Linked DNA regions of Prochlorococcus marinus CUG1415. The main gene of each other region encodes a partner of the protein of the gene in region 2 in a complex. Links are inferred from orthologs where the notes say so. Each region holds a gene or a part of one and is shown on either strand. Other genes may lie near its edges.

Evidence for each region. Proteins that work in one complex are often made in the same cells at the same time.
Region 1: the proteins of accD (region 2) and accC are in contact, whole or in part, in a solved structure (PDB 8UXZ), measured with the Escherichia coli proteins. The link is inferred for Prochlorococcus marinus CUG1415 from one-to-one orthologs.
Region 3: the proteins of accD (region 2) and HA143_RS02895 are in contact, whole or in part, in a solved structure (PDB 8UXZ), measured with the Escherichia coli proteins. The link is inferred for Prochlorococcus marinus CUG1415 from one-to-one orthologs.

What each region holds. Positions count from the first base shown.
Region 1 is NZ_JAAORL010000001.1:72,948-78,763, reverse strand. Bases 1,683-4,580 are described here. They hold accC (acetyl-CoA carboxylase biotin carboxylase subunit), read right to left. Parts: upstream 3,858-4,580; coding sequence 2,508-3,857; downstream 1,683-2,507. Other genes in these bases: HA143_RS00370 (glycosyl transferase), read left to right, coding at 4,206-4,580; HA143_RS00385 (YggT family protein), read left to right, coding at 2,184-2,489; psbX (photosystem II reaction center X protein), read right to left, coding at 1,908-2,093; HA143_RS00395 (Ycf66 family protein), read right to left, coding at 1,683-1,829. Also shown: HA143_RS00405 (ABC transporter ATP-binding protein/permease), read left to right, coding at 1-599; HA143_RS00400 (chlorophyll a/b-binding protein), read left to right, coding at 603-899; more of HA143_RS00395, read right to left, coding at 900-1,682; more of HA143_RS00370, read left to right, coding at 4,581-5,495; HA143_RS00365 (PRC-barrel domain-containing protein), read right to left, coding at 5,496-5,816. UniProt on the Escherichia coli protein: This protein is a component of the acetyl coenzyme A carboxylase complex; first, biotin carboxylase catalyzes the carboxylation of the carrier protein and then the transcarboxylase transfers the carboxyl group to form malonyl-CoA.
Region 2 is NZ_JAAORL010000001.1:751,644-757,371, forward strand. What follows is about bases 1,234-4,043. They hold accD (acetyl-CoA carboxylase, carboxyltransferase subunit beta), read right to left. Parts: upstream 3,175-4,043; coding sequence 2,293-3,174; downstream 1,234-2,292. Other genes in these bases: HA143_RS04275 (Gfo/Idh/MocA family protein), read right to left, coding at 1,234-1,896; HA143_RS04280 (hypothetical protein), read right to left, coding at 1,899-2,291; HA143_RS04290 (phosphoribulokinase), read right to left, coding at 3,315-4,043. In the rest of the region: HA143_RS04270 (class I fructose-bisphosphate aldolase), read right to left, coding at 1-695; more of HA143_RS04275, read right to left, coding at 799-1,233; more of HA143_RS04290, read right to left, coding at 4,044-4,214; leuB (3-isopropylmalate dehydrogenase), read right to left, coding at 4,302-5,375; lpxD (UDP-3-O-(3-hydroxymyristoyl)glucosamine N-acyltransferase), read right to left, coding at 5,404-5,728.
Region 3 is NZ_JAAORL010000001.1:506,214-511,929, reverse strand. The notes cover bases 1,683-4,480. They hold HA143_RS02895 (acetyl-CoA carboxylase carboxyltransferase subunit alpha), read right to left. Parts: upstream 3,687-4,480; coding sequence 2,679-3,686; downstream 1,683-2,678. Other genes in these bases: HA143_RS02890 (long-chain acyl-[acyl-carrier-protein] reductase), read right to left, coding at 3,690-4,480; HA143_RS02900 (SDR family oxidoreductase), read right to left, coding at 1,970-2,704; folE (GTP cyclohydrolase I), read right to left, coding at 1,683-1,819. In the rest of the region: HA143_RS02915 (site-2 protease family protein), read right to left, coding at 1-370; HA143_RS02910 (phosphoribosylanthranilate isomerase), read left to right, coding at 426-1,082; more of folE, read right to left, coding at 1,079-1,682; more of HA143_RS02890, read right to left, coding at 4,481-4,730; HA143_RS02885 (aldehyde oxygenase (deformylating)), read right to left, coding at 4,837-5,565; HA143_RS02880 (creatininase family protein), read right to left, coding at 5,665-5,716. UniProt on the Escherichia coli protein: Component of the acetyl coenzyme A carboxylase (ACC) complex. First, biotin carboxylase catalyzes the carboxylation of biotin on its carrier protein (BCCP) and then the CO(2) group is transferred by the carboxyltransferase to acetyl-CoA to form malonyl-CoA.

The DNA.
Region 1 (5,816 bases), 680 kb from region 2 along the record:
AAGATCTAAATTTGAGTGTTGAATACGGTGAAAGCATTTTAGTTGTCGGTCCATCTGGATGTGGGAAGACATCATTACTTAGAGTTATCAGCGGACTATGGTCAACTGACAAAGGTGAGATTTTCTCACCACAAAAAGGAGACTTGTTATTTATACCTCAGAAACCATATATGACATTAGGATCCTTGAAAGAGCAATTATGCTATCCATTGAGAACAAGCAGATTCAGTGATGAACATTTGCAAGCAGTTCTTAAAGAAGTACAACTTCCAAATTTAATTGAAAGATATCCTGACTTAGATATAAAACAAGATTGGCAAAGAATATTATCTCAAGGAGAACAACAAAGATTAGCATTTGCAAGATTATTATTAAATTCTCCAAAGTTTGTAATTCTTGATGAAGCTACAAGTGCTTTAGATATAAAAACAGAACATTATCTTTATAATTTATTGAAAGAGAGGAATATTGCTCTTGTTAGTGTTGGTCATCGTCCAACTCTTAAAATCTTTCATGACAATGTCCTTGAATTAAGTGGTAAAGGTAATTGGTCTCTAATGCCATCAAAGAATTTTGATTTCAACTCAAATATAAATTAATAAATTATGACAAAAGAAGAATTTGACAATAAACCATCCCCTGCTGATGAACTAACCAAGACAGAAAAAGATGACAAATTATCTGAGGAAGTTGATGATAAACCATCCCCTGCTGATGAACTAACCAAGACAGAAAAAGATGACAAATTATCTGAGGAAGTTGATGATAACTATCAGTTTGGATGGAGTAGGTATTCAGAAATAACTAATGGAAGATTTGCTATGATTGGATTCTTAGCAATAATACTAATTGAATTATTAAGTCAACAATCATTTTTAAAATGGGCGGGAATCTTATAATTAATCGTCAAATCTAGAACTGTTATCTCTAGGTTTCTTTCTATTTTTCCCAACGGTATATCTACCACTTTGATTTTTTGAACTTGATCTCTCAGTAGAGTTTACTCTACGAGTTACACGAGGTTTTTTTACTGCATCCGCATCTTTGAATGATGCATCCTCTACTTGATCTTTTGAAGTTTGCTGCCTAATGGGAGATCTTGTGGATTTCTTTCTTAATGGAGAAGAATCATCAGAAGAAGAAATATTTGCTTGTCTTGATATTGTCTGATTCCTTCTGGGTCTTGACCCTGTTTTAACTTCATTTCGAGAAGTACTTCTTCTTTCACCAAATTTATTTCTTAATGCCTCATTACTATTTCTATCTTCAGAATTCTGCCTTCTTCTTCTTATAGGTTCGTCATTTTCAAATTGATTTACTTCTCTTGCAGCTGGCCTTCTTCTACTTACAGCAGAAGCAGGTATAGCTCTTGAAACATTCCTCCTGCGAGATATCCCCTCTATATATTCTTCTTCAAAATCATCTTCTTGAGGTTTGAATCTTCTAGATGGTCTTTCAGATTCTTCAAACCTTTCGTAATCTTCATTAAAACGACCTCTAGAATTCCTAGGCTCATCAGAAATAGGATCATCATCAAAATAAGAGGACCTTCTAGCTTGATCCGTAGCAACTCCCCTCAACCTAACACTTTCGTATGCGAAAAAAACTGTAGTTCCTGCCAATAAAAACTGACCAAACTGAAGGATAGGATCTAATCTCCAGCCTTGAAAAAATAATATTCCACCGCACAAAAGTCCTATAGCTGCAAAGAAGACATCATAATCTCTTGCTAATGCAGGTTTAACGGATCGTAAAAAGTAAAGACCGCCTCCACATACTGCAAGAACTATACCAACAATACTGGCCCAATTGAGACTAGCATTGACCACATTCTTTCTCCAAAATTTATGTTTTAAAGGGAAAAATAAATCACCCTATATATAGTTTACTTAAAACTTCTATAAAAACTAGCGTCTTCCAGTAGAAGTACGATCAAGGGAGTCTTTTTGGCTAACAAAAATCAAAAAGGCTGTGGCTGGAATTACGATAAGTAAAGCGGCTGCAATAAAACTACCTATCATTCCAACTGCGGAATTATTTGCAACTTGGGCAGAAAAATCCGCAGCTAGTAATAAATTTGAAATTTGAAACACTTTTTAAATATTTAATTCTCAATTTATAATACGAATTAAATACTATTTAATGGGTTATTTATTAAGATGAATTAAATATTTGTGATTTCCTTGCTTGAAAACTCTCTCCAAATTTTAGATATTAGTTTAGGAATTTCTTTATCATATCTAACTATAGTTTTCTTAATTAGATTAATTCTTACTTGGTACCCAAAAATTGATTTAAGTAAAGGTTTGTGGTTATTCATTTCGATACCATCAAGCTCTATCCTTAATCAAACAAGGAAATTAATTCCCCCTATAGGAGGAGTTGATATAGGACCAGTAATTTGGATTGGAGTCATCAGTTTTTTAAGAGAGATTTTAGTAGGTCAACAAGGGCTTATAAAACTTGCATTGCATACACACATCTCATAGAGATTATTTAATTATTCCTCAGTAATTGGGTAACAATTCTTCTTCAACATATTTTGTATGTATCTTACCTTCCTTAAATTTAGCTTTATTCAATAAGGTTAAATGAAAGTTAATTGTTGTAGGAATACCGGTTACTGCGCATTCATTTAAGGCCCTATTCATACGTTTAATTGCAGTATTTCGATCTTTTCCCCAGACTATTAATTTACCAATTAAGGAGTCATAAAATGGAGGTATTTCATAACCAGTATAAACATGACTATCCACTCTTACACCAGGACCTCCGGGAGGAAGCCACCCAGTTATTTTTCCAGGTGATGGCCGGAAATTATGAGATGGATCTTCAGCATTGATTCTACATTCAATGGCATGACCATTTAAATTGATATCATCTTGATTAAATTCCAAGTTAGCTCCGCTTGCGATCTTAATTTGCTCAGCTATTAAGTCTACGCCTGTAACCATTTCAGTAACAGGATGTTCAACTTGAATCCTAGTGTTCATTTCCATGAAATAAAAATTATCATCATCATCGACTAAAAATTCAACTGTACCAGCTCCTTCGTAACCGATACTTTTTGCAGCAGCAATCGCTGCATTTCCCATTTTTTTTCTTAGTTCGGTGTTAATTGCAGGGCTAGGAGACTCTTCCAATAATTTCTGATGTCTTCTTTGAACTGAACAATCTCGCTCTCCTAAATGAACAACGTTACCCGACCTATCTGCCAAAATTTGAATTTCTACATGTCTTGGCTTCTTTATAAATTTTTCCATATATAGACCATCATTACCAAAAGCTGCTTCTGCTTCACCTTGAGCTGCTTTAAACATTTTTTCAAGATTATCTGCATTTTCAACCAACCTCATGCCTCTTCCACCTCCTCCAGCAGTTGCTTTGATAATTACTGGATAGCCAATATCCTCTGCCAATTTATAAGCCTCATCAACATTAGATAACAAGCCTTTACTTCCAGGTACTGTTGGAACTCCTACTTCTTCCATAGTTTCTTTAGCTGTGGATTTATCTCCCATAGATCTAATAGCTTTAGGAGATGGCCCAATAAAAACTATGCCATGGTCGTTACACATCTCAGCAAATTTATCATTTTCAGCAAGAAATCCATAACCAGGATGAATAGCATCAACGCCTCTAGATGTAGCAGCAGCAAGTATATTTGGAATATTTAAATAACTCTTATTACTTAGCGAGTCTCCAACACAAACTGCTTCATCAGCAAGCTGAACATGCAATGCTTTTTTATCTACAGTGCTAAAAACTGCCACTGTTGAAATACCTAGTTCTCTACAACTTCTGACAATTCGTAAAGCTATTTCTCCACGATTAGCAATTAAAACTTTTTCAACCATTATGAAAATTAAATTGAAGAAATGAAAATGACTTAAAATAAAAAATTATTTGCCAAAGTATTTAACAAAATTTTTTTAGTGATCTTAGGACATTTTTTTACAATACAACCTCGAACGTTAAATGAGTAAAAATATTTGTTTTATGCAATAGAAAAATAATTCACAATATTCAAAAATTCCCTCTGAGAACTACATCCTGATTACAGTCATAATGTATGATATTTTTAAGGTTAAGGCACCTAGCTGTGCTTGAAAGCCCTTTGCGGACGTGGCGGAATTGGTAGACGCGCACGTCTAAGGAGCGTGTGGCTTAGGCCTTGCGAGTTCAAGTCTCGCCGTCCGCATTTGATGTATTCTGGTTTAACTGCAATGAACAAAAAATCACTTGCAGTAGTTATAGTATCTAATGGTCCTGGTGAATTAGCTACATGGGTAAGGCCTGTAGTAGAGGAGCTTAACAAAATAAATGGATCTCTATGTGATAACGAGAAACTAGATTTCATTCTTAGGTTGGTTCTGGTTCCTTGTCCAAATGCAACTGGTAAAGAATTTACAGTCGCACACTCATGGAATAAATTCGAATTAATTACAAAATCAAAGAGTTTTTGGAAATTATTAATAAACCCACATTCGTTTGCTAATTGGCCAAAAAAAGGAATGGTTATTTTCCTTGGTGGGGATCAATTTTGGAGCATTTTACTAGCTAAAAGATTAGGTTATATGAATATCACATATGCTGAATGGATTGCAAGATGGCCTCAATGGACAAACGAAATTGCAGCTATGAATGTGAAAGTAAAAGAGCTTATACCTCAAAGATATAAAAATAAGTGTCAAATCATAGGGGATTTGATGGCAGATATCAAACTAAATAGTGAAATATCATTAAAAGATAAAGAAAAAAACTATATTGCATTGTTACCTGGGTCTAAAAAAGCCAAACTCTCTATTGGAATTCCTTTCTTCTTAGAAATAGCAGATCACATAGCAAAAAAAAATCAAAATATAAAGTTTATAATCCCCATTGCCCCAACCACCAATAAAAGTGAATATTTATTCTTTCAAAGCCAAAAAAATCCTATTACAAAATATTACTCATCAAAAATCAAAACAATTCAAAATATGAAAAACTCCTGTTTTGATTATGTAATTGAAACATCAAAAAATACAAAAATTTATCTAATCAAGAAACATCCTTGCTATGAGATATTAAAAGAATGTGATCTTGCTATTACAACTGTGGGGGCAAATACTGCAGAATTAGCAGCAATAGCTCTTCCAATGTTAGTAGTTCTACCAACTCAACATTTAAATATGATGAATGCCTGGGATGGTATTTTTGGAGTAATTGGGAAAATTTCATTCATTAACAGATTCCTAACATTTATAGTTAAATATTTTTATTTTAAAAAAAAGAAGTTTTTTGCATGGCCAAATATTAAAGCAAAAAAAATGATTGTTCCAGAAAGGATAGGCAATATTTCGCCTGAAAAAATTGCAAGGGAAGTATTATTTCTAATTCAAGATAGGGATCAATTAAAAAATATTAGTGATAATTTAGTCAAAGAAAGAGGAGGGAAAGGAGCTGCAGAAAAACTTGCTTATATAATTTTTAATTCAATAAAAAAACTTTGTTAATTACCAGGGATCATCAATTTCAAAAGTTTCTGATTTTTGATTATCCTTAACTAAATTTTGTTCATCTAATGGTTCAATATCTAAAGTTTCTGTTGCATTTTGAATTGGTCTTTTCGATGCCAAATTATTATTTGACTTTTTCTTTTGTTTAAGATCGATATCTTTTTGTTCATCTATTTGATTCAAAGTATTGTGATTCTCGATCTGATCAGGATAATCATTTTCCATATATAGTTTTTTACTATTATTCATTACGTCTGCAGAACTCTTTATTTCAACGTATTCCAGTTCATCTTCATAATCATCTTCATAATCATCTTC
Region 2 (5,728 bases):
CCATTAACGGTCATAGAAGGTTTTAATAGTGTTCCTTCTAGAAAAACTCCATTTGCTTGACAGGCAATATAAACTTGCTTTATTACTTCTTCTTGTACTTCAGCAGTTTTTTCAATAGTATGGTCGCCGTCCATTAATATTTCAGGTTCAATAATTGGTACCAAACCAGATTCTTGAACTGATCTTGCATACCTTGCTAATCCCCAGGCATTCTCTTGTATTGATAGTTTTGAAGGACAACCATCATTTGTAATCTGCAGAACTGCTCTCCACTTTGCAAATCTTGCACCCTGTTCATAATATTTTGCTGCTCTTTCAACTAATCCATCTAGGCCAGAGCAAAAAGTTTCTACATCTCCTGCTCCAGGGAGTGGATTTAAACCTTTATCGACCTTTATACCTGGAATAATACCTAAATCATTCAGTTTCTTAACCATTGACTCACCATCTTGGTGATTCTGATAAAGAGTTTCTTCGAAGAGAATTGCTCCACTGATGTATTTCCCGAGACCTTCTGTAGTAAAAAGCATTCCTCTATATGCCTTCCTATTCTCTTCAGTATTCTCAACTCCAATTCCAGAGAGTCTTTTCCCCACTGTTTTAGTTGATTCATCTACCGCTAATATCCCTTTCCCTTTAGAAGCTAGTAATTGAGCATTTTCTTTAAGCTCATTTTTGTAATAATTTAAAGCCATTCTTTAATAATTCAGTTCAATTGATTTTTCCAGAATATGAATAAAAAATAAAATCAATCTAATACTTTATTGGGTGATAATTGCTACTTAAAAATGTATAGCCTTAAATTTTTATGGTTAATCCACTTTTCGATGATTCTTTTATGGCTTCGCAAACTTTATGACTGGCAAGTCCCTCGCATAAACCTGGAATGATGGGTGTTTTATTAAAAATACTCTCGGCCCATAAATTTTGAATTCTCAAAATTGGAGCTATCCTCCCATCAGTCCATGTTTTTTCAAAATTAAAACTTGAATCTGCAGTTAGATTTTGTATTTTATTGTCATTATTCGAATATTTTAAATTAAAACCATGTACATAATCCTTTTGGTTTTCGCTTTTAAGAATAAGTGAACCTTCGCTGCCATATATTTCTAAACTAAATCCTCTACCGTTTTTAGAAATCGATGATAAAGATACCTGACATGGAATAAGATTAGAACTGTAGTTTGATATTTCTATATTGGCTAGACAAATATCTTCGCTCGTAACATCAAGTAAATCAGATGAATTTGTTAAAGGTCTTTTTTTTATTGATGTGGCTAACTTTCCAGAAACTTTTATTGATTCTCCAAAAAACCAATTCAACATATCAAATGCATGAGTACCTAATGCGCCAATAACTCCTCCACCTTTTTCTTCCAAAGAATACCAATTCCAAACTCTTTTAGGGTCGGATCTGCTGCCCATTAACCAATCTAATTTGACTAAATATATATCGCCTAGGATATTTTCATCAATAAGTTTTTTTGTCTGAAGGAAAAGGGGTACTGCTCTATATTCGAAATCAACACATACGCTTAAGTTATTAATCAAAGATATTCTCTGAAGCTCTTCAATTTCAGAGGAAGTTATTGAAACGGGTTTTTCTAGTAGCAAATTTTTATTATTCTCAAGAGCTTGTTTTGCTAATTTAAATCTTGATTCAGGAGGGGTAGCAATAATAATACCATCAATTTCTGGAGATTTAACTAAGTCTTCCCAATTATGAAAAAAATCTAATCCCGTTTGTTTTTCTAAAATCGATTTTTGTTTTTTCTCATAATGATAAATAGCTACAGGCGTTAAATAACCAGATTCTTTTAACGCCTCTAAATGAACTTTTTTCCCAAAACCTAGTCCAGCGATGGCTATTTTTAATTTTTTATTTTTAGTATTCATTCTTATCCCTTAATAAACTCTGAACAACTATTTTCTATCACAACATCTATTAGTTCATCATCATGAGAAGTTTGCCATTTTGAATTAAATTGAGGAATTCCATTTATGGAAGTATCTTTGAACTTCTTATCATCGCAATTAATTCTCATTACATAAAGTGATAACTCTCCATCATCCTCTGAATTGGTTGGATTTTTAAAGAACTTTGTCAGGACACTTATTTCACCATTTGGAAGTAGCTTGAAACTTCCTTTGTCAAGCCATTCTTTCCCATCATTATTCTCTTTTAGGAGAATCCAATCAACATTTCCTATTGCATTTGAATAGGAAGCAAAACTTAAAATGAAAAATAAAAGAGTTAATGAAAAATAAAACAAATTATAAATAATTTTCATTTTATATATTTGCATCTGTAAGTTCTTTTACACCGTGAATTTTTAAAATTTTGTTCAAAGTATCCTTGAGATCTTTCCTTTTAACTATTACATCAACAAAACCATGGTCAAGAAGATATTCAGCTGTTTGAAAATTATCGGGTAATTTTTCCCTTAATGTTTGTTCAATAACCCTTCTACCAGCAAATCCAATAAGTGCTTTAGGTTCCGCCAAAATTAAATCACCTAACATCGCAAAGCTAGCTGTTACCCCTCCAGTGGTTGGATGAGTTAGTAAGGGCATATATAGAAGATTTCTTTCTTTATGTTTTTTTAGTGCTCCAGATATTTTCGCCATTTGCATGAGACTTAACATGCCTTCTTGCATTCTTGCCCCACCTGATGCGCAAACAATTAGAATTGGGTAATTTTCTATAGTTGCTCTCTCAATTATCCTTGTAATTTTTTCACCAACTACTGAACCCATGGATCCTCCCATAAATCTAAAATCCATAACAGCTAATGCTAAAGGCATTGAATTTACAGAACAGAAACCTGTTATGACTCCATCTCTTAAACCTGTACTTGCTTGACTTTCTTTAATTCGATCAGCATATGACCTTCTATCTTTAAAACCTAAAGGATCTGTAGGACTTAGTGAACTATCAAACTCTTTAAATGAATTTTTATCAGCAATTATATTTATCCTTTCATCGCTATTAATCCTATTGTGGTGTCCACAATTACTACAAACATTGAAATTTGAAATTAGGTCTTTTCTATAGGCTACTTGCGAACATTCTGAGCATTTAACCCACAAACCATCTCCCTCGTCAGTATCTTGCGAAACTTTCCCAACAAATTGATCTTTACGCTTTGCTGCAAACCAGTCGATTAATGACACAACGTTACCTGTTTTTCTTATTTAAATCTAAGTAAGGTACTTTTATCAAGAAAGATATATAAAAATTTGAGATTTTGTAGATTAGAAACTCCTTTAAGTTTAAAAAAAAATAAGGATTTGAGTTGATTATCGAAAATTAATCATCCTTTGTTTTTCTCCTCAATCATTTTATGAATTATTGGAGTAAGAATAAGTTCCATTGCGAAACCCATTTTCCCACCATTTACAACGATGCTTGTTGGACTTGACATAAATGAATCGTGAATCATTCCAAGCAAGTACTGAAAATCAATTCCCCATTTCTCTCTTGCCCCTTTTCTGAAATGTATGATCACAAAGCTTTCATCAGGAGTTGGAATATTCCTGCATATGAAAGGATTGGAAGTGTCAATTGTGGGAATTCTTTGGAAATTTATATCGGTTTTACTGAATTGTGGACAAATATGATTTATATAATCAGGCATTCTTCTCAATATAGTATCAACAATGGTTTCAGCGGAGTAACCTCTTTCTGCATTATCTCTATGGATTTTTTGAATCCACTCTAAATTTGTTATCGGAACAACTCCAACAAGCAAATCAGCATAAGATGCCACATTGTATCCATCACCTTCTACTCCGCCATGTAAACCTTCATAAAAAAGTACGTCTGTTCCCTCAGGAATATCTTCCCATGGAGTAAATTGCCCTGGTTCTAGGGATGTACCAAGTCTTGTATTATGTTCTTCCGCTTCTTCCGGACTATGTAAATAATATCTTTTCTTCCCTCCTCCAGTTTCACCATAGATTTTAAAAAGTTCTTCTAGCTTGTCAAAAAGATTAGCCTCTGGACCGAAGTGAGAAAAATTTTCACCTTTTGAAAGAGCCTCTGCCATAGCTTTTTTCATAGGCATTCTTTCAAACCTATGGTAACTATCACCTTCTACAACTGCGGGAACAATATCTTCTCTGGCAAAAATATGCTCAAAGGCTCTTTTTACTGTACTTGTTCCTGCTCCTGAAGATCCTGTTACAGCGACTACTGGATGACGTTTTGACATTTTTTAAAAACAATATCTAATGATTCTGACAGGTCATATGCCATCTTTATGTTCAACTTAAAAATATTTTTTTATTTATTAATTTTTTTAAATTTCATCTATTATTTTATCTCCGATTTCACTGCAAGATAATACTTCGGAAGATCCATCACCTAAATCTGCTGTTCTAAATCCTTTTGATAAAACTTTATCAATAGCAGTTTCTAAATTTTCTGAGGCTTCTTCTTCATTTAATCCAATTTTTAACATCATTGAAGCGGATAAAAGCATTGCAATAGGATTTGCTATGTTCTTACCAGCTATATCCGGAGCTGAACCATGAACAGGTTCAAAAACTCCTGGCCCATTATTGTTTAGAGATGCAGATGGAAGCATACCAATAGAACCAGTTAACATTGCGGCTAAATCGCTTAAAATATCGCCAAATAAATTACTTGTTAAAATCACATCAAATTGACCGGGATCTCTGACTAATTGCATTGCTGCATTATCAACGTACATATTGCATAAAGATATATTTTTATCTTTTGAGGTGATATTTAAAACTGTATCTCTCCACAATTGACTAACCTCCAGAACGTTTGATTTATCCACAGAACATATTTTTTTATTTCTTTGGTTAGCAATTTTTATTGCTATTTCAGTTATTCTTTCTATTTCGGCCGAATCATAAACCATCGTGTTGAAAGCTTTTGGGATTTTTGTATTTGTTATATGTCCTCTTGGGTTTCCGAAATAAATACCGCCTATTAATTCTCTTACAACAATCAGATCTACATTCTCAACGATTTCTTTTTTTAATGTACTTGCATCTATAAGAGATTTTCTTATTTTGACAGGTCTGATATTTGCGAAAAGGTTTAGGGCCGATCTTAACTTAAGTAAACCACTTTCTGGTCTTAATTCTCTTGCAAGGGAGTCATATTTAATATCTCCAACACAAGCTAAAAGTACTGCATCACTTTTCTTGCATTGATCTAGCGTTTCATCTGGAGCAGGATCCCCATATTTTTCATAAGCTATCCCTCCAAATAAATTTTCAATGATCTCAATATCGAAATTATGTTTTTTTGAAAGCTTTATTAAAACTTTTTTTGAAACTTCTGAAATCTCTGGTCCAATTCCGTCACCTGACAATAAAACAATCTTATATTTCTTCATTTAAATTTTTGTTTAATAGAACAATAAATTATTGTTTGTATAATTGTCTAAGTTTTTTTGCTAATTCGGGTAATTTTTTAAAAATACTTGAACTCCTTAGCCATGATTTATTATCCATCGCGGGGAAACCACTAATTACCTTGCCATCATCTATGTCACAATGGATCCCGCATTTTGAACTCGCTATGACATTATTTCCAACTTTTACTCTATTATTTACTCCTACTTGTCCGGCTAAAATAACCCCATCTCCAATTTTTGCTCCCCCAGCGATACCAACTTGAGCAGCAAATGCACAATTCTTGCCAATTTTAACTCCATGGCCTATTTGTACTAAATTATCCAACTTTGTT
Region 3 (5,716 bases), 250 kb from region 2 along the record:
GTAGAAATGATGCTGTAGCAAAACATAATAGAGGCCTTACAACTGCTATTTTTATATTACCTAAAGCAGTTTGACAATACTTATCTATTTGAAAAATTGCTCCCAGAAAATAAAAAGTAATTTTTTTTATTTTCACACCCTGATTTAGGGAAACAAAGGTATGTAAAACCTCATGGGTAATAATTGAAGATAATAAGAAAAAAGAAGTTAGGAACCCTATAATCCAAGCTTCTTTAGTATTGTAGACATCACCAGAAGATAAATTAACCTGTTTACTTATGCTCCATGAGAATAAAAAGAGAATAACAAACCAATAGGGATGAACTTTGAAGGGAATTCCCCATATTTTAAAAATTTGCCAACTTCTCAAAAATAATCTCCGCTATATTTAGCAATAATATTAATTTTACATACAGGATAATGATATGCCCAAGACTAATACTTTAGTTAAAATTTGTGGACTAACTTCCGAAGAACAAGCTCTTAAAGTCGCTGAATTAGGAGCGCATGCTATAGGCATTATTTCGGTTGAAGAGTCACCAAGGTATGTATCAGCTGAAATTAAGAAAAAAATATTTAAAACCTTAGACAGTTTTTATCCAAAAATCCATAGAGTATCTGTTGTGCAAAATTGTCCCATAGATTTAATTATCAAAAATTTCTTAGGCAACCCAAGTGAAACTATCCTTCAATTACATGGAGATGAGGATATTCATTACTGCAAAAAAATAAGAAAAGAAATTCCAAATATTGGCATATGGAAGGCTTTCAGAATAAAAACAAAAAGAGACTTGGATAAAATAAAACCTTTTGAAGATTATGTAGATGCGATACTGCTTGATTCTTGGAATGAAAAAACTTATGGAGGCTCAGGGGAAAAAATAAAATCTATTTATCTACAGAATCTGCAATTTAGCAAACCTTGGTGGTTAGCAGGTGGAATATCAATTAAATGGATTGATGAGATTTTAAATGAAATCAAACCAGATGGACTAGACATTTCTAGCAGTATTGAGACTTCTCCAGGTATAAAAGATCTTAAAAAAACAAAAGAGTTAATTAAGTTTTTAGAAAATAATTAGTAATTATTTGTAGCAGATTGCTGTTTTACAAGCTCAAAAAATTCTTGTTTTAAACTTAAATCATGTCTGAAGTCACCTCTTACTACTGAATTAATCATACTTGTATTTGGTTCTTTAACTCCCCTCCACTTCATACAATAATGTTGAGCTTTTACAATAATGCCTAAACCTTTAGGTTCACACAATTTTTCAATTTCATCTGCAAGTATCATTACAGCCTCTTCCTGAATATGAGGTCTTGAAAAAACCCAATCAGCAACTCTCGCAAATTTTGAAAGTCCTATGACCTTGTTCCCAGGTTTAATACCTATCCAACACTCTCCCAGTATGGGAACTAAATGGTGTGAACACGCAGATCTTACAGAAATAGGTCCAACTGTATAAATCTCATCAAGGTTCTTATCATTCGGGAAACTTGTAACTTTCGGTTGGTCATGATATCTCCCTTTAAAAACCTCATTTATATACATCTTTGAAACTCTTTCAGCAGTTTCCTGTGTATTATGATCATTTTCAACATCTATTACTAGAGACTTCAGTAAGTCTTTTACTCTTGAAGCAACTTCTTTTTCTAAAATTTCTAATTCTCCAGGATTTATAAAATCCGCAATATTATCATTAGCATTAAATCTTCTTCCAGAATTCTTAATTCTGCCTCTTATAATTTCGGAGATTAATTTATTAGTAATCTGGTCGTCAAAGTTTCTAATATTATCGTTGGGTAATGTAGACGTCATAAAATTTTAAAAAGAAAATTGTATGTAACTTAATTAACTGTATCTTCTAAAAGCTTAATTGCTCATACACTATATCACATTCTCTTGTTCAATCGGGTTCGTATAGTCCTAAAAAAATCACTTTTTAAGGATAAAGTAGATAAAAAATTTTTAAAAAGCTCCACCAGAAGGCATTAAAGTTAAGTCTTCAATCAATTGTGATTCAGGTTTTTGAGCCATATAGAGAATAGTATCTGATACCTCACTCGAAGAGAGCATAGAAGTTCTATCAAAATCAGAATTGATTGATTCGGAATCCCAAAGTGGAGTATTTACTGAACCAAGAGTAATTGTGCACGCTCTTATTGAATTAGATCTCTCTTCTTCCCTTAAGCATTTAGTAAACATCGCTAGTGCAGATTTTGAAATACAATAAGCTCCCCATTGGGGGAATGCATTATAAGAGGCATGACTACTAACATTAATTACTAAACCACCATTTTTTCTCATATGAGGAATTATTGAGCTGCAAATTTGAAAAACACTTGTGAGGTTTATTTGAATAGTTTGTTCCCATTGACCAAAATCCATCTCTACTAAAGGCCCATTAAATGCACAACCGGCATTGTTTATCAAGACTGAAGGACAACCATACTTCACAATTGCTTCTTTAACACAATGATCTATTTCTAGAGGATTAGATAAATCACATTTAACTAGGCTAATTTTTGATTTAGTAGTTAACAGTTCGTTCTTTAGTTTCTCCATTAAATTCATATTCCTAGAGAGTAAAATTAAATCCCAGCCAGCATTAGCAAAAGTAATTGCAGTAGATCTACCAATACCTTTCGTAGCACCTGTTATAAAAGCTAGTTTCAATTTATTCAGTTTTTTGGGGAATTTCACTATAAATCTCTTCAATATTATTTGCTTCGATAAATTTACCTAAAACCCTAAATTTTTTGTATCTTTCCTCAATTAATTCATCTTCAGGCATTTTCAGTAAATCATTAAGGTGTTTCTCAATAGCCTCTTTTAGTGTGTTACCAGCATCTAAAGGAGCCCAATTGTTCCCACCAGAAGGTTCTGGTAATACCTCATCTATTATCCCCAATTTAAGTAAATCTTTACCTGTAATTTTAAGTGCTGCTGCAGCTTCTGGCGCCTTCGCTGCATCTCTCCAGAGAATTGATGCACATGCTTCTGGGCTGGCAACTGTATAAACACTGTGTTCAAACATTAGTAACCTATCGGCAACACCTATACCGAGTGCACCTCCTGAACCGCCTTCTCCAATGACAGTAGCCACAATTGGAACTTTCAATCCAAACATCTCTCGTAGATTTCTTGCAATCGCTTCCCCTTGCCCCTGTTCTTCAGCTTTTAAACCAGCATAAGCTCCAGGAGTATCAATAAATGTAAGAATTGGCAAGGAAAATCTATTTGCATGCTGCATTAATCTAAGAGCTTTTCTGTAACCTCCTGGTTTTGCCATCCCAAAGTTTCTTACTACATTTTCTTTTGTGTCCCTTCCTTTCTGATGCCCTAACATCATCACTGGTCTATTATTTATCGAACCTACTCCCCCAATTAGGGCCATATCATCGCCCCCATTTCTGTCTCCATGTAATTCGATCCAGTCATCACAAAACATTTGAACAAAATCCAAAGTACTAGGCCTTTGAGGATGCCTAGCTACCTGAATCTTTTGTGCAGGAGTAAGAGATTTAAATATTTCTTCTCTCCTCCTAGCGGCTAAGGTTTCAAGCTGTAGAAGCTGTTGACTAACATCAACTTCTGAATCTCGAGCTAATTCTTTAATCTGCTCTATCTGTTTCTCAAGTTCAACAAGAGGCTTTTCAAAATCAAGAAGGTAACGTTTAGCCATAATTTAGACAGTTAATACTTTAGGTTGCTTATCAAGTCCAATCGCAGAAAAACCATGTTTTAAAGAAGCTGCTCCAATAAATTCCATCTTTTCAAGAGAGATGTTATTTCTTCCCCAACTAAAGTTTGTATGACACTTTTCAAATTCTAAAATCATAGCTTCTGCAAAACAAGCAAACATCTCTCGCTGAGGGTTTTGCATTTCCGCAAGTTCCATCATATTCCAACCAATATCATTGAAAAACTCTACTATACCTCCTTTTAAAACATGAATATTTTCACCTTGAAATTTCTCATCAAGATTTTTGGGGTATCCACCATCAATCATTAAACATGGTTTCTTTAAGTTATCAGTATCAATTTCAATAGTTTTAGGCATACTTGCGACCCATACAACAATATCCGCCTGAGGCAATGCCTCATCTAAACTTGTTATGGTGCCACCATCTAATTCTTTTTGTAAAAGCGCTAGTGGTTCTTGTTGTCTTGCTACCATAAGAAGTTCTGAAATCCCAGTTTTATTCAAAAGCCATCTACAAACAGCACTACCAATATCACCTGTAGCACCAATTACAGCAACAGTTGCTTTTTTAAGGTCTATCCCAATGCGAGGCGCATTTATTTCTAGTTGTTTACAAATAACCCAGGCGGTATGAGTATTGCCAGTAGTAAATCTCTCCCACTCTAATGAAGTATTTCGAATTTGTTTATGCTGTAGAAGATTAAAATTCTCGAAAATAATAGAAGTAAATCCTCCTAAAGCGGTAATATTTATCCCTTTTTTCTGAGCTAGTTCCATAGCATTTAATACCTTTCTTCTGGCCGTTTTAAACCTAGAAAGCATTTCAGGAACAAAGCAAGAATCTATGTATGAACCTTCAATAGATATTCCAGTAGCACTCTTAACCTCTACATTCTCAACCAATTGAGGAGGAGCTGTACACCAAACATCTAGGTCGCCATCTGCTATATGATCAAAGCCTAGTAACGAAGCTTTTCTTTTTGCATCTTCAAAACTAGTTGAGTGGCCTATTAACCCAAACATTTAAAATTTATTAATGGTCTATACGTTGTTATGAAGAATAGCATAGAGGTAACTACTTAATTAAAAAGATTAATTATTAAAATGCTTAAAAAAAGTAGAAGTATAATTAAACAATAGCTGCCATAGCCATTCTTGCTATTTCTCTATTGTCTAGACCTATTTCCATAAGGGTATCTTGATAAGCAATCATAAATTCTTCCATTAATTCTTCTCTATCCATACCTAAAACTGATGCGTCATCTGCTACTTCATCCAGCATTTTTTTTATTAAGGGAAGGTTAACCTTATTAGCTTCGAATAATTCCTCTTTACAAGTGGATAAATTCTCTTTAAGCCATTCTTGGCCATAATTTAAATGAAGATATTCATCTTTAACAACTCCCTCTGTTATTTTTTTTGCGAAAGGATCTGCAACTCGTATATAGACGTTATAAGCAGAGATTGCAAATGCTTCGATTAAAATAGCTTGTATTAAAAGACATGTTGTTATATTTCCTTTTTGTAGAGCAATTTGAAAATTACCATGTAATTTAGAAAAGAATTTTTGAGCAAATTCCATATCGGCAACTACGCCTAAATTTCTTCCACATGCAGTAAAGCCTTTTTTATGCTTCATTTCCATTTTCGCCAACTTAGTTAACTCTTCTAACTCATTTGGAATTAAGGATGCTATTGAAATGTAATTATCATGAGCCTCCTGCTCTCCCTCTATAACAATTGCATTTATTCTGCTGTATGCATCCTTATAAGAATCTGTAGTGAAGTCGGGCAAATCTAAAGAAATCGGGTTTGTAGATTCCTCAGTTGTTTTTTTATTTGATTCTAGAGTTTGCATGTCGGTAATCTTTAGCTCATTATGCATGAATATTACATGATTATAGTAAGTTTATTTAAATATCATGAAAATATTTTCAATTGTTAAATCACATTTTTACTAAAATTTATTGCAATTTATATTGGGCCAATCCGATTGCATCAGATTCATT